2 regions of the Microlunatus panaciterrae genome follow, and region 2 is predicted to be linked to the other one. Evidence: riboswitches for the same ligand, from Rfam matches in the RefSeq annotation. Region 2 holds a riboswitch; the other holds the start of a gene.
The links. Region 2 has a riboswitch for FMN ahead of ribD (bifunctional diaminohydroxyphosphoribosylaminopyrimidine deaminase/5-amino-6-(5-phosphoribosylamino)uracil reductase RibD). Riboswitches for the same ligand answer to the same signal wherever they lie in the genome.
Positions count from the first base shown of each region.

Region 1: it holds a riboswitch for FMN, as region 2 does, so the genes downstream of both, pnuC (nicotinamide riboside transporter PnuC) here and ribD (bifunctional diaminohydroxyphosphoribosylaminopyrimidine deaminase/5-amino-6-(5-phosphoribosylamino)uracil reductase RibD) in region 2, are expected to answer to the same signal.

Region 1 covers NZ_JAFBCF010000001.1:3,687,793-3,693,830, forward strand. Annotated here, with positions in the region: gene mshC (cysteine--1-D-myo-inosityl 2-amino-2-deoxy-alpha-D-glucopyranoside ligase) at 1-1,230, shown strand, start outside; FMN riboswitch at 1,326-1,452, shown strand; gene pnuC (nicotinamide riboside transporter PnuC) at 1,540-2,253, shown strand; gene JOE57_RS16845 (phosphoribosyl-ATP diphosphatase) at 2,258-2,527, shown strand; gene hisG (ATP phosphoribosyltransferase) at 2,550-3,431, shown strand; gene JOE57_RS16855 (PH domain-containing protein) at 3,419-3,895, shown strand; gene JOE57_RS16860 (hypothetical protein) at 3,911-4,393, opposite strand; gene JOE57_RS16865 (SseB family protein) at 4,505-5,071, shown strand; gene infC (translation initiation factor IF-3) at 5,321-6,038, shown strand, end outside.
Region 2 covers NZ_JAFBCF010000001.1:40,624-46,661, reverse strand. Annotated here, with positions in the region: gene ribH (6,7-dimethyl-8-ribityllumazine synthase) at 411-878, opposite strand; partial or broken gene ribB (3,4-dihydroxy-2-butanone-4-phosphate synthase) at 916-2,118, opposite strand; partial or broken gene JOE57_RS00260 (riboflavin synthase) at 2,209-2,784, opposite strand; gene ribD (bifunctional diaminohydroxyphosphoribosylaminopyrimidine deaminase/5-amino-6-(5-phosphoribosylamino)uracil reductase RibD) at 2,769-3,842, opposite strand; FMN riboswitch at 3,995-4,123, opposite strand; gene mraY (phospho-N-acetylmuramoyl-pentapeptide-transferase) at 4,149-5,252, opposite strand; gene JOE57_RS00245 (MFS transporter) at 5,682-6,038, shown strand, end outside.

The DNA.
Region 1 (6,038 bases), 3.6 Mb from region 2:
CCCGTCCGTCGACTTCAGCGCCCAGCCAGCACTCCGGCGCTCGAGCTGTTCGACACGGCGTCGCAGTCCCTCCAGCCGGCCGCACCGGGCAGTAGCCAGGGCGTCGCCACCCTGTACGTGTGTGGGATCACGCCTTACGACGCCACCCACATGGGGCACGCCAATACCTACGTCTCGTTCGACCTGCTCAACCGGGTCTGGCGTGACAGCGGTCACCGGGTCAACTATGTGCAGAACGTGACCGACGTCGACGACCCCCTGCTGGAGCGGGCGGCGGCGACCGGGATCGACTGGGTGGATCTCGCCGAGCGGGAGACGCAGTTGTTCCGCGACGACATGACGGCACTCAATGTCATCGCTCCAGAGCACTACGTGGGCGCGGTGGAGTCGATCCCGCTGGTGATCGAGCTGATCCAGCGGCTGGAGCAGCGCGGCGCGGTCTACCGGGTCGATGACGCCGAGCACCCCGACCTGTACTTCAGCTGCGGGGCCGATGACGAGTTCGGGTCGCTGGCCCATCTCCCGGACGCGGAGGCGCTGGAGATCTTCCGCGAACGCGGCGGTGACCCGGACCGTCCTGGCAAGAAGCACCCGTTGGACTGTCTGCTGTGGCTGCAGCAGCGCCCCGGGGAGCCGGGTTGGGACAGCCCGTTCGGACGCGGTCGACCTGGCTGGCACATAGAGTGCACGGCCATCGCGCTCGCCCTGCTCGGCACCGGCTTCGACGTGCAGGCCGGCGGCAGCGACCTGGTCTTCCCGCACCACGAGATGTGCGCGGCCGAGGGACGGGTCGCCACCGGTCAGCCGTTCGCCCGGCTCTACGTCCACAGCGGGATGGTCGGCCTGGACGGGGAGAAGATGTCGAAGTCGAAGGGCAACCTGGTCCTGGTCTCGCAGCTGCGCGAGCGGGGCGAGGATCCGATGGCGATCCGGCTGGCCCTGCTGGCCAACCACTACCGCTCCGAATGGACCTGGACCTCGGAGTTGCTCGAGTCGGCCCGGCGGCGGCTGGCGCTGTGGCGTGAAGCGGTCCGGCTGGACTCCGGCCTCAACGCCGCACCGGTGGTCGAAGCCGTCCGCGCGGCGCTGGCCGACGACCTCGACGCCCCGGCCGCGCTGGCAGCGGTGGACGCCTGGGCCGGCGCCTCGACCGCGATCGACTCCGACGACTCGGAGGCGCCGACGCTGGTCGCCCAGGTCTGCGACGCCCTCCTCGGCGTACGCCTGTGACCTCGGCGTCTCGGTTCGCCACTGTCTTCCTGGGGTGCCGGTTGGTCAGTCCGCCGCTGACTGAATAGACTGCTGGGCGACGAGTGAACAACTCGCGCGTGTTCCGGGGTCGGTGCAATTCCGAGCCGGCGGTACAGTCCGCGACCCGATCGCAGCCAGCGATCGGCTGATGTGGTGAAACTCCACAACCGACGGTGAAAGTCCGGATGGGAGGATCACGCGAGTGCGTCACCGCTGCCCGCTGGCGGCCGGTGATGTCTCTATCGCCCCGGTGCCTGCGCGACCGGATGAGTGGAGAGACTGATGGACATCTCGGAACTGCTTCTGAGGTTTGCGAACGCCCAGCTCGACCTCGGTCTCGGCAAGCCCATTCTGTGGCGCGAGATCGTCGGCAACGGCTTTGGACTGGCCAGCGCACTGCTGGGCATGCGGCGCAGGGTGGCCGCCTGGCCGATCGGGATCATCGGCAACATCGTGCTGTTCACGGTCTTCCTCGGCGGTGTCTTCCACACCCCCCAGAACCTCGACCTGTGGGGCCAGGCCGGTCGGCAGATCTTCTTCTTCATCGTCAGCGTCTACGGCTGGTACCGGTGGTACCAGTACCGCAAGAACGGCTCCGAGGGCGGGGTCGGGGTCACACCCCGCTGGGCCGGTCGCCGAGGCCTGGTCGAGCTCGCCGTGGGCGCTGTGGTGCTCTACGCCTCCTTCTACTTCATCCTCAAGGCACTCGGCTCCTGGGGACCGCTGGCCGACGCCTGGATCCTCACCGGCTCGGTGCTGGCGACATACGGGATGGCGCGCGGCTGGGTCGAGTTCTGGCTGATCTGGATCGCGGTCGACCTCGTCGGCGTACCGCTGCTGCTGACAGCCCAGTACTATCCGTCGGCGATCATGTACGCGGTCTACGGCGCCTTCTGTGTGATCGGTTTCGTCTCCTGGTGGCGGATCCAGCGTCGTGAACGGGCCGTTCGGCCCGGTGACGCCGGAGCCGACCAGGAGGTGCTGACGCAGCCGTTAGGCTGAGTCGGTGACCTACAAGACCTTCGACTCGCTCTTCCAGGAGCTCAGCGACAAGGCAGCCAACCGTCCGGCCGGATCCGCGACCGTGGCGAGCCTGGATGCGGGTGTGCACCAGATCGGGAAGAAGATCGTCGAGGAGGCGGCCGAGGTGTGGATGGCTGCGGAGTACCAGTCCACAGCGGAGGCGGCCGAGGAGATCAGCCAGCTGCTCTACCACCTGCAGGTGATGATGCTGTCGCTCGGTCTTGACCTCGAAGACGTGTACGCCCACCTCTGAGCGGCTGGGTAGATTGAGCGTCGTGAACTCCCACCGTCCGCCCAGATCGTCGGCCAGCCTGCTCAGAGTCGCCGTCCCCAACAAGGGCTCCCTCTCCGAGGCGGCAGCCGCGATGCTCCGCGAGGCCGGCTATGCGCAGCGGTCCGACGCCAAAGAGCTGGTCCTGCTGGACGAGGCCAACGGGGTGGAGTTCTTCTACCTCCGTCCGCGCGACATCGCCGTCTACGTCGGCGAGGGGACGCTGGACGTCGGCATCACCGGTCGGGACATGCTGGTGGACAGCGGTGCCAAGGCCACCGAGGTGCGTCCGCTTGGCTTCGCCCGCAGCCGGTTCCGGTTCGCCGCCCCGGCGGGCGCCGAGCTGACCGTCGAGAAGCTGCACGGCCTGCGGTTGGCCACGTCCTACCCGGGTCTGGTGCAGAGCTACCTCGCAGAGCACGGCGTCAGCACCCGGATGATCAAGCTGGACGGAGCGGTCGAGACAGCCATCCGGCTCGGGGTGGCCGATGTCATCGCCGACGTGGTCGAGACCGGCACGACGCTGCGACAGAACGGGCTGGAACTGTTCGGCGAGCCGATCCTGGAGTCGGAGGGCATCCTGATCCGCCGCTCGGAGGCCGAGCCCCCGGTCGGGCTGGAGCCTCTGGTGCGGCGCCTCAACGGCGTGATGGTGGCGCGAAACTACGTGATGATGGACTATGACGCGTCCGCCGACATCGTCGACAAGGCCTCCGAGATCACCCCGGGGCTGGAGTCGCCGACCGTCTCGCCGCTGGCCCGAGAGGGCTGGTACGCGGTCCGGGCGATGGTGCCGCGCAAGGACGCCCAGCAACTGATGGACGACCTGTGGGAGCTCGGCGCCAGGGCCATCCTGGTCACCGACATCGCCGCATGCCGGTTGTAGCGCCGGTGGTGTTCCGCCCGTTCCGGTTGAGGATCGTGGCCGTGATCTTCACCGTCGCCCTGGTGGTGCTCTGCGCGGTCGGCTGGGTCGCCCTGCCGCCTCATCTCAGGGCGGGTTTCACCTTCTCGCAGCTCTTGACGCTGCTGGCGATTCTCGGCTTCCTCGTGTTCGCGATGATCACCATGGCCGCGAGTGCGGTCTGGGCGGACGCGGATGGGCTGCTGCTCCGCAACGGGCTGCGCCGGCACCGGGTGGAATGGTCGCGAGTGCATACGATCCTGCTGCGACCCGGCGACCCGTGGGCGCTGCTGCTGCTCAAGCCGAGCGACGGGCGCCCGTTCCAGGTCGACCTGGACGCCGAGAAGAGACAGTTGATGGGCATCCAGGCCAGCGACGGACCGCGTGCGGTGCGGGCGGTCGAGGAGCTTCGCGCGCGGCACCGCGCGTTCCTGGCGTCGCACTGACCCCCGGCTCGGCTGCTACTCGATGCCGCGCGACTTGAGCAGTGCCTCGATCTCGGCCATCTCCTCGTCGATCGGAGCCGGCTGCCTGCCCTTCGCCGGGCCCGTCTTCGCGACGGCTCTGGTCGCCGATGCCTTGGGGGTCTGAAGGCCACCGGCGGTGACGGCCTTGCCGGGCTCAGCTTTCGAGCCGCCGGCGCCGCGGCGGCTGACGAGGCCCCCGACCACCCACAAGACGATGCACAGGCCGAGCAGCGACAGCCCGAACCAGACCGCGGGGGAGAAGATCACCGCTCCGGCCCAGTTGATCACGGCCACCGCGCCATTCCACACCAGCCGCAACAGGCCGCTGAAGAAGAGTGCGATGGGGGCGAGCGCCAGAGCGACGCCCTGGATGACCCGGCCCTTGTTGTGCCGCCGCCAGGCGACGCCGGTGGCGATCACCCCGAGCAGGAACAGGCCGACGCACAACGGCAACAACACGGTGTCTACTGCGGGCATGTCTCCACAGTGCCACGTGGGGCCCAATCCGGCGATGGGGGAGATCCCTCAGCCGGCCCTGGTGCTGCACCGCCCACTCCCCGGCCGGCCGGGACCCCTACGGTGGTGGACATGGCGCACGAGCGAACCCTGACCGACTCCGCTTTCCCCGATGACGAGGGGAAGGCGACCGACCTCACCCGTCGGCTGCTCGCCGCCGCGGACGGCAGCAGGGAGCCGTCCGACTACCTGCGCGCGGTTGCGCAGCTCTGTGCCGACCGAGTGCTGGTGCCGGTGGTGGCGACCGCCACCAGCGTGGCGACCACGGTGGACGGGCTGACCTCGGATAGGGAGGCCGAGATGTCGGTGGTCATGCTGCAGGCCGGGGATGGCCGGCGCGCCATGGTGGTCTTCACCGGGATGGACGCGCTGCGGGCCTGGAGCCCGCAGGCCCGGCCGGTCCCGGTGACGCTGGATCTGGCCGCTCGGTCCGCCCTGGCCGACCAGGCTGTGGCGCTCTTGGTGGACCACTCGGGGCCGCATCCGCTGGTGATCGAGGGCGAGGTGCTTGACCAGCTCGCGCAGGGCCACCGGCTGGTGGACCTGCCCGGCGGCCAGTTCGGCTGGGTGGTGGGCGAGGGTAGCGGGCACCCCGACGGGTCGGGCGGGCCGGACGGGCAGAGAGACGGCCGGGAATAAGGTCGCATCCTCGCAGGTTCTTCAGGTGTCGACGTCTAGTCGCCAGATGTGCCTGCCGGCGCATTCTTTGCTAGTCTGTCGTCCGACCGATTCAGTGAGTTCACTGGGTCCGCAAAGCGGAGACCTGATCTCCCACCCGTCACAGCACCTTCCGATCCGTTCGGTAACCGTTGTCGGGTAGGTCCCGAGCCGGAGGCGAGAGCATCCGGACTTGAGGCATGTTCAGGGCTTCCGCGCAGCGGGAGCCCTTTGTGCGTTCTCCGGGTCGATCGACCGTCAACTTTTCAACTTGGAGGACATATCAGCACCGAACCGCGAATCAACGATCGCATTCGCGTTCCCGAGGTCCGACTCGTCGGGCCCGCCGGGGAACAGGTGGGGATCGTGCGCATCGATGACGCCCTGCGCTTGGCGCGTGAGGCTGAACTCGATCTGGTGGAGGTCGCCCCGATGGCGCGTCCGCCGGTCGCCAAGCTCATGGACTACGGCAAGTTCAAGTACGAGAACGCGCAGAAGGCCCGTGAGACGCGTCGTAACCAGACGAACACCGTGATCAAGGAGATGAAGCTCCGGCCCAAGATCGACAGCCACGACTACGAGACCAAGAAGGGTCACGTCGTGCGGTTCCTCAAGGCCGGGGACAAGGTCAAGATCACGATCATGTTCCGGGGCCGTGAACAGTCACGCCCGGAGCTCGGCTACAACCTGCTGAAGAAGCTGGCCGAGGATGTCGGCGAGTTCGGTTTCGTCGAGTCGTCCCCGAAGCAGGACGGTCGCAACATGCTGATGGTGTTGGGACCGCACAAGAAGAAGACGGAGGCGCGGGCGGAGGTCCGGGCGGAGCGCGACCGCAGGGCAGCGGAGCGGCAGGCCGATGCGGCTGCCGAGCGCACCGAGCAGGCCGATCATCGGGCCCAGGCCGCCACCGAGCCCCACCCGAAGCGGAAGCGCGGCCCGGTCGACAACC
Region 2 (6,038 bases):
CCCGGAGCTCGCTCGTCGTGTCAGGTCACGTCAGTCAGAACGCCGGAGTCGTCCTAGCGTCGTCGTGACCTGTGCAGCATGCATGTCTGCACTGTAGCGCGCCACCGACCTGTGGCAGTACGTGTTTTCCATCAGCGCAGATCCGCCGTCCGCGGCGAGAGCGTGCCGGAACTGCCCTTCGACAAGCTCAGGGCGCGGAAGGCCGCTCGTGACTCGAACGGTGACGCGCCCTGAGCCTGTCGAAGGGGCGCATCCGCTCGTGCGGCAGCGTGTGGCTGCAAAAATGGGGTTTGAGCAACCACACGCTGCCGTTCGGCATCCTCACAGCTCTTCGACAAGCTCAGAGCGCGTACGCAAGCTCCGAGCGCGTATGTCGAAGGGTGACGCATCCTGAGCCTGTCGAAGGGCGGTCACTCGAGAACCGCCCGCAGCGCCGTGACGGTGGCGACCGCCGCAGTGGCCGCCTCATACCCCTTGTCCTCACTGGAACCCGGAATCCCGGCCCGGGCCAGGGCCTGCTGCTCGTCGTCACAGGTGAGCACGCCGAATCCGACCGGAATACCGGACCTGACGCTGACCTCGGTCAGGCCGACCGTCGCCGACTGGCAGACGTACTCGAAGTGCGGCGTACCGCCGCGGATCACCACTCCCAGGGCGACGAGCGCATCATAGCGGGGGGCGAGCCGGGCGCAGGCCACCGCAAGCTCGAAGGTTCCTGGTACCCGGACAAGATCAACGTCCGTCACCGAGGCGTCGGCCAAGCCCCGCCGGGCACCGTCGATCAGCCCGTCCATGATCGTGGCGTGCCACGAGGCTGCCACCACAGCCACCCGCAAGCCGCTTCCGTCGACCGTGATCACGGGCGACCCGTCCTTCATGATCTTCTTCCTCTCGTTGTGGAGTCGAGCATGGTCGTCATACCGGGGCCCGCTGGTCCTCATAGTCGATCATCAAGTCATGTCCCATCCGGTCCCGTTTCGTGCGCAGATAGGCGGCGTTGTCCTCGCTCGGGACCACGGCGATCCGCTCGACGGACACCACCTCGACGTCGAGGCTACGCAGCGCCTGCACCTTGACCGGGTTGTTGGTGAGCAGGCGGACTGACAACAGACCCAGGTCGTGCAGCACGGCAGCGCCGGCGGCGTACTCACGGGCGTCGATGGGCAAGCCCAGCTCGCTCTGCGCGTCGACCGTGTCAAAGCCCCTGTCCTGCAGGGCATACGCCTCCAGCTTGTTCAGCAGGCCGACGCCACGTCCCTCGTGGCCACGGAGATAGACGATCACGCCCGGTTCCGCGCCGATCTGCGCCATCGCGCGCTCCAGCTGCGGCCCGCAGTCGCAGCGCTGGGACCCGAAAACGTCCCCGGTGAGGCACTCCGAGTGCAGCCGCACCAGAGGTGCCGGACCGTCCGAACCGTGCGGGCTGATCAACGCCACATGCTCAGCACCGGTCCACAGGTCCCGATAACCCAGCACCGTGAACGTTCCGTGCTGCGTCGGCAGCCGGGTCTGCGCCGTCCGGACCACCCGGTCATGGCGTTGCCGCCAACTGATCAGCTGCTCGATCGTGATCACGGGCAGGTGGTGTGCGGCCGCCAGTTCGAGCACCGCAGGAAGGCGCATCATGGTCCCGTCGTCGTGGACCAGCTCGGCTATCGCGGCGACCGGAGTGAGCCCGGCCAGTCGGCACAGGTCCACCGCCGCCTCGGTGTGTCCGGCGCGCTCCAGCACCCCGCCGTCCTTGGCCCGCAGCGGAAGTACGTGACCGGGTCGGATGAAGTCGTCAGGACCCGCACCCGGTCGGGCGAGGTCGCTGATGGTCCGGGACCGGTCGGCAGCGCTGATCCCGGTGGTGACCCCGGCGCTGGCGTCGACGGTGACGGTGTAGGCGGTACGCAGCGGGTCCCGGTTGTCCGGAACCATCAGTGGCAGTCCAAGAGCGTCGGCCCTGACGCCGGTCATCGGAGCACAGACGTAGCCCGACGAGTGGCGGATGGTCCACGCCATCCACTGCGGCGACAGGGTGTCCGCCGCCAGAATCACGTCACCCTCGTTCTCCCGGTCGGCGTCGTCGGTGACCAGCACCGGCTGACCCCGACGCAGCGCGTCCAGCGCCTCCTCGACCTCGGCGAGCGGGCGCTGCGAGGCCGCCGCTCCCCTGATCATTGCCGGGGCTCCAGGAGCGACCGGGCCGACTGGAGGCGGAAGCAGCCGCTCCACGTACTTGGCGACCACGTCGACCTCGAGATTGACCGGGTCGCCGACGGCTTTGCGGCCCAGGGTGGTCACAGCGAGGGTGGTGGGGATCAATGACACCTCGAAGGTGCGGTCATCCACTGCGGACACCGTCAGCGACACGCCGTCGACGGTGATCGAACCCTTCTCGACCACATACCGGGCCAGCTGGGCAGGCAGGCTGAACCGCACGACCTCCCACCGGTCCCCAGGAGTCCGCGCGACGATCTCGGCTGTGCCGTCGACATGACCCTGGACGATATGGCCACCGAACCTGCCGGTGGCCGCCATCGCGCGCTCCAGGTTGACCGGATCACCGGGACGGAGGGCACCGAGGCTGCTGCGGCTCAGCGTCTCGGCCATCACATCGACGCCGAAGGTCTCGGCATCGTGGTCGACCACGGTCAGGCACACGCCGTTGACCGCCACCGAGGCGCCGGGCGAGGCATCGCTGATGGCCAGCGGGCCACGGACTCGGATCACGGCTGATGCGGTTCCGTGCTCGATTGAGATGACCTCGCCGAGCTCCTCGACTATTCCGGTGAACATCCTGGGCCTTCCTGTTCGGTGCTGCGTGGGCTGGGAGCGTGGGTGGTGGCCCGGACACGGATGTCTGGACCGATGGTGGTGACGTCGTACGGATGCAGTCGCAGCGCCTGAGCGATGCTGTGGATGCCGAGAGCACCGACTGCTGGCGGTCCGGCACCCAGGAGTGCGGGTGCCAGGTAGGCGACGACCTCGTCGACCAGGCCCGCGGCGACGAACGCGGCAGCCAGGGTCGGGCCGCCCTCCAGCCAGACATGTCGGATCTCGCGGACAGCGAGCTGCTGGAGCGTCAGGGCAGGGTCCTGCTGCTGAGCCAGAAGGGTGGGGGCGCTGTTGTCCAACACCCGGGCGCCGTCGGGCAGCCGTCGACGACCCATCACCACCCGCAGCGGTTGGCGCTGCTGCAGCGAACCGTCAGGAAGTCGCGTTGTCAACGACGGGTCGTCGCGGAGGGCCGTACCGGTCCCCACCAGGATGGCCCCGGCTCTGGCACGCAGGAGATGCACGTCGGCGCGCGCGTCGGGACCGGTGATCCACTGGCTGCTCCCGTCTGCGGCAGCCGAGCGTCCGTCAAGGGTGGCGGCGAACTTCCAGGTCACCCAGGGCCGTCCCTGCCGGAGAGCGAAGGTCCACTCCGCGTTGAGCTGCTCGGCCGCTGCCGCCTGCACCCCTTCCTCGACCTCGATGCCCGCTGCTCGGAGGGTGGCCGCACCGCCGGACGCTGTCGCGTTCGGGTCCGGCTGGGCGTAGACGACCCGGGAGACTCCCGCGCCAATGAGGGCCTGTACGCAGGGCCCGGTGCGGCCGGTGTGGTTGCAGGGCTCCAGCGTGACGTAGGCGGTGCCGTCGATGGCTCGTCGTCCTGCGGACGCCAGCGCCTCCACCTCGGCGTGCGGCGTACCTGCGCCACGGTGAAAGCCCTCACCCGCCAGGTCACCAGCGGCATCGACGATGACGGCTCCAACCCGCGGGTTCGGATCGCCCAGCGGCCCCAGGGCGGCCAGCTTGAGGGCGCGACGCATCCACCGCTGGTCTGGGTGTCGGTCGATCCGGTCGTTCATCCTGCCCCTCGTGCTCGTCGGTGGCGAGCTCCGGGGCGTCAATCAGGACTCAGTGCGGGGCCCGGGTCCGAGAATCGGACCGCGGGTGGTCGCCGCATGCGCCACCAAACGCAGGCAGCCACAGCGGCCAAGGCCGCCCTGACGGGCCTGCGCGCGTGCTGCCTCCCATCCGGACTTTCACCGTCGGTCCTGGAGTTCCACCAGGTCAACCGGCCGCTGGCTGCGGCCGGGTCGCGGACTATCACCGCCGGTTCGGAATTACACCGACCCCGGAGCACGTGGCACCAGTATGTCACGCAGAACGCGTCAGGCGCCCAGCCAGCTCAGATAGAAGACACTGACACTGGCAACCATGAACAGGCCGGCGATGATCCAGAACCGGATGGTGATGGTGACCTGCGCCCAGCCCTTGAGCTCGAAGTGATGGTGGATCGGGCTCATCAGGAAGATCCGCCGACCACCGGTCAGCTTGAAATAGGCACGTTGCACGATGACGGAGCCGGTGATGATGCAGTAGAGGCCTCCGACCAGCACCAGCAGCAGCTCGGTCCGGGTGAGTACGGCCAGTGCTGCCAACGCTCCACCGAGACCCAGCGAGCCGGTGTCCCCCATGAAGATCTGCGCTGGCGGTGCGTTCCACCACAAGAACCCGAGCAGGCTGCCGGCAAGGGCGGTGGCCGCCACCGCCAGGTCGAGCGGATCGCGGACCTCATAGCACTTGTACAGCATCGGGTCGGCCGCCGGGAGGTTGTGACAGGCCTCCTTGAACTGGAAGAACGCGATGAAGATGAACGCCGACAGGGCCAGGATCGTCGCCCCGGTCGCCAAGCCGTCCAGGCCGTCGGTGACGTTGACCGCGTTGGAGGTGGCGACCACGAGCAGGTTGACCCAGACGACGTACAACGTGACCCCGACCACGGTGCCCAACCGGACGAAGTCGAGCCAGTCGACGTCACGTACGACCGAGATGGCCGTGGAAGCCGGGGTCAGCCCGGTGCCGGCCTCGCGGAACTGGAGAGCCAGCAGCGCGAACGCGGTCGCCACGACCACCTGACCGGCCACCTTCTGCCAGCCACCCAGTCCGAGGCTCTGCTGTTTGCGTGTCTTGGCGAAGTCGTCGAGGAAGCCGACCACCCCGAGCCCGACCATCATCAGCATGACCAGCAACCCACTCGCGGTCACCGGCGTGCCACGCGCGATCAAATGAGCCAGGAAGTAGCCCAGCACGGCGCCGGTGACGAAGATGAGGCCGCCCTTGGTCGGCGTGCCGCGTTTGGTCTGGTGCGTGGTGGGGCCGTCGACGCGGATCATCTGTCCCCAGCCGAGTCGGCGGAAGAGCCGGACGAAATGCGGCGTGGAGAGCAGGGTGAAGGCGAGCGAAAAGCCGCCGCCGATCAGGAGGGCGATCACCGCAGCGAGCCCACGCCGGTGACCTCAGGCGATGACAGCCTGTGCGGCCGCCTGTCGCACGCCAGCCGCCTCGGTACCTGCCCAGTCCGTTTCATCCGCAGCAGCCTATTGCACGCCGCGCGTCCTGCCCGCTAACGACCCACGCGGGCGGAGGTCGTTCGACCGGCTCACGACGCGGTTACACCGGCTCACGACGCGGTAACACTGCTCACGACGCGGATGGGTAAAGAAAATGCCTGGCGAACCGGCAGCGGGCACGGGTAGTTTGAGCGCCATGTCAGCCTCATCCTGAAAGCGTGCGCCCGCAACAGCTATCCCCGAGCGTCACCACGATGGCACGGGTCTGGGGCCCATGCGCACGTCACGTGACCGGCTGCGACCGATCGCGGCCGCTTTCCTCTGCGCCTCGACCTCTCAGGAGAACCTGACGTGCTCACGACTCTGCTGGTGCACGCCCGACGTCCTGTCGCGCCCGTACCCAGCTTCTTCATCCTGACCGCCGCTTCGACCCTCCTCTATGCGCTCACGTTCACCGTCAACCTCGTCTACATGGTCACCGTCGTCGGTCTGGATCCGCTCCAGATGGTCCTCGTCGGCACCGTGCTGGAGGTGACCTGCTTCCTCTTCGAGATCCCGACCGGCATCGTCGCCGACCTGCACAGTCGACGGCTCTCGATCCTCATCGGCCTCGTGCTGATCGGGTGTGCTTTCCTGCTCCAGGGGATGGTGCCGACCTTCGCAGCGATGCTGGCGGTTCAGCTCATCTGGGGTGTCGGCTACACCTTC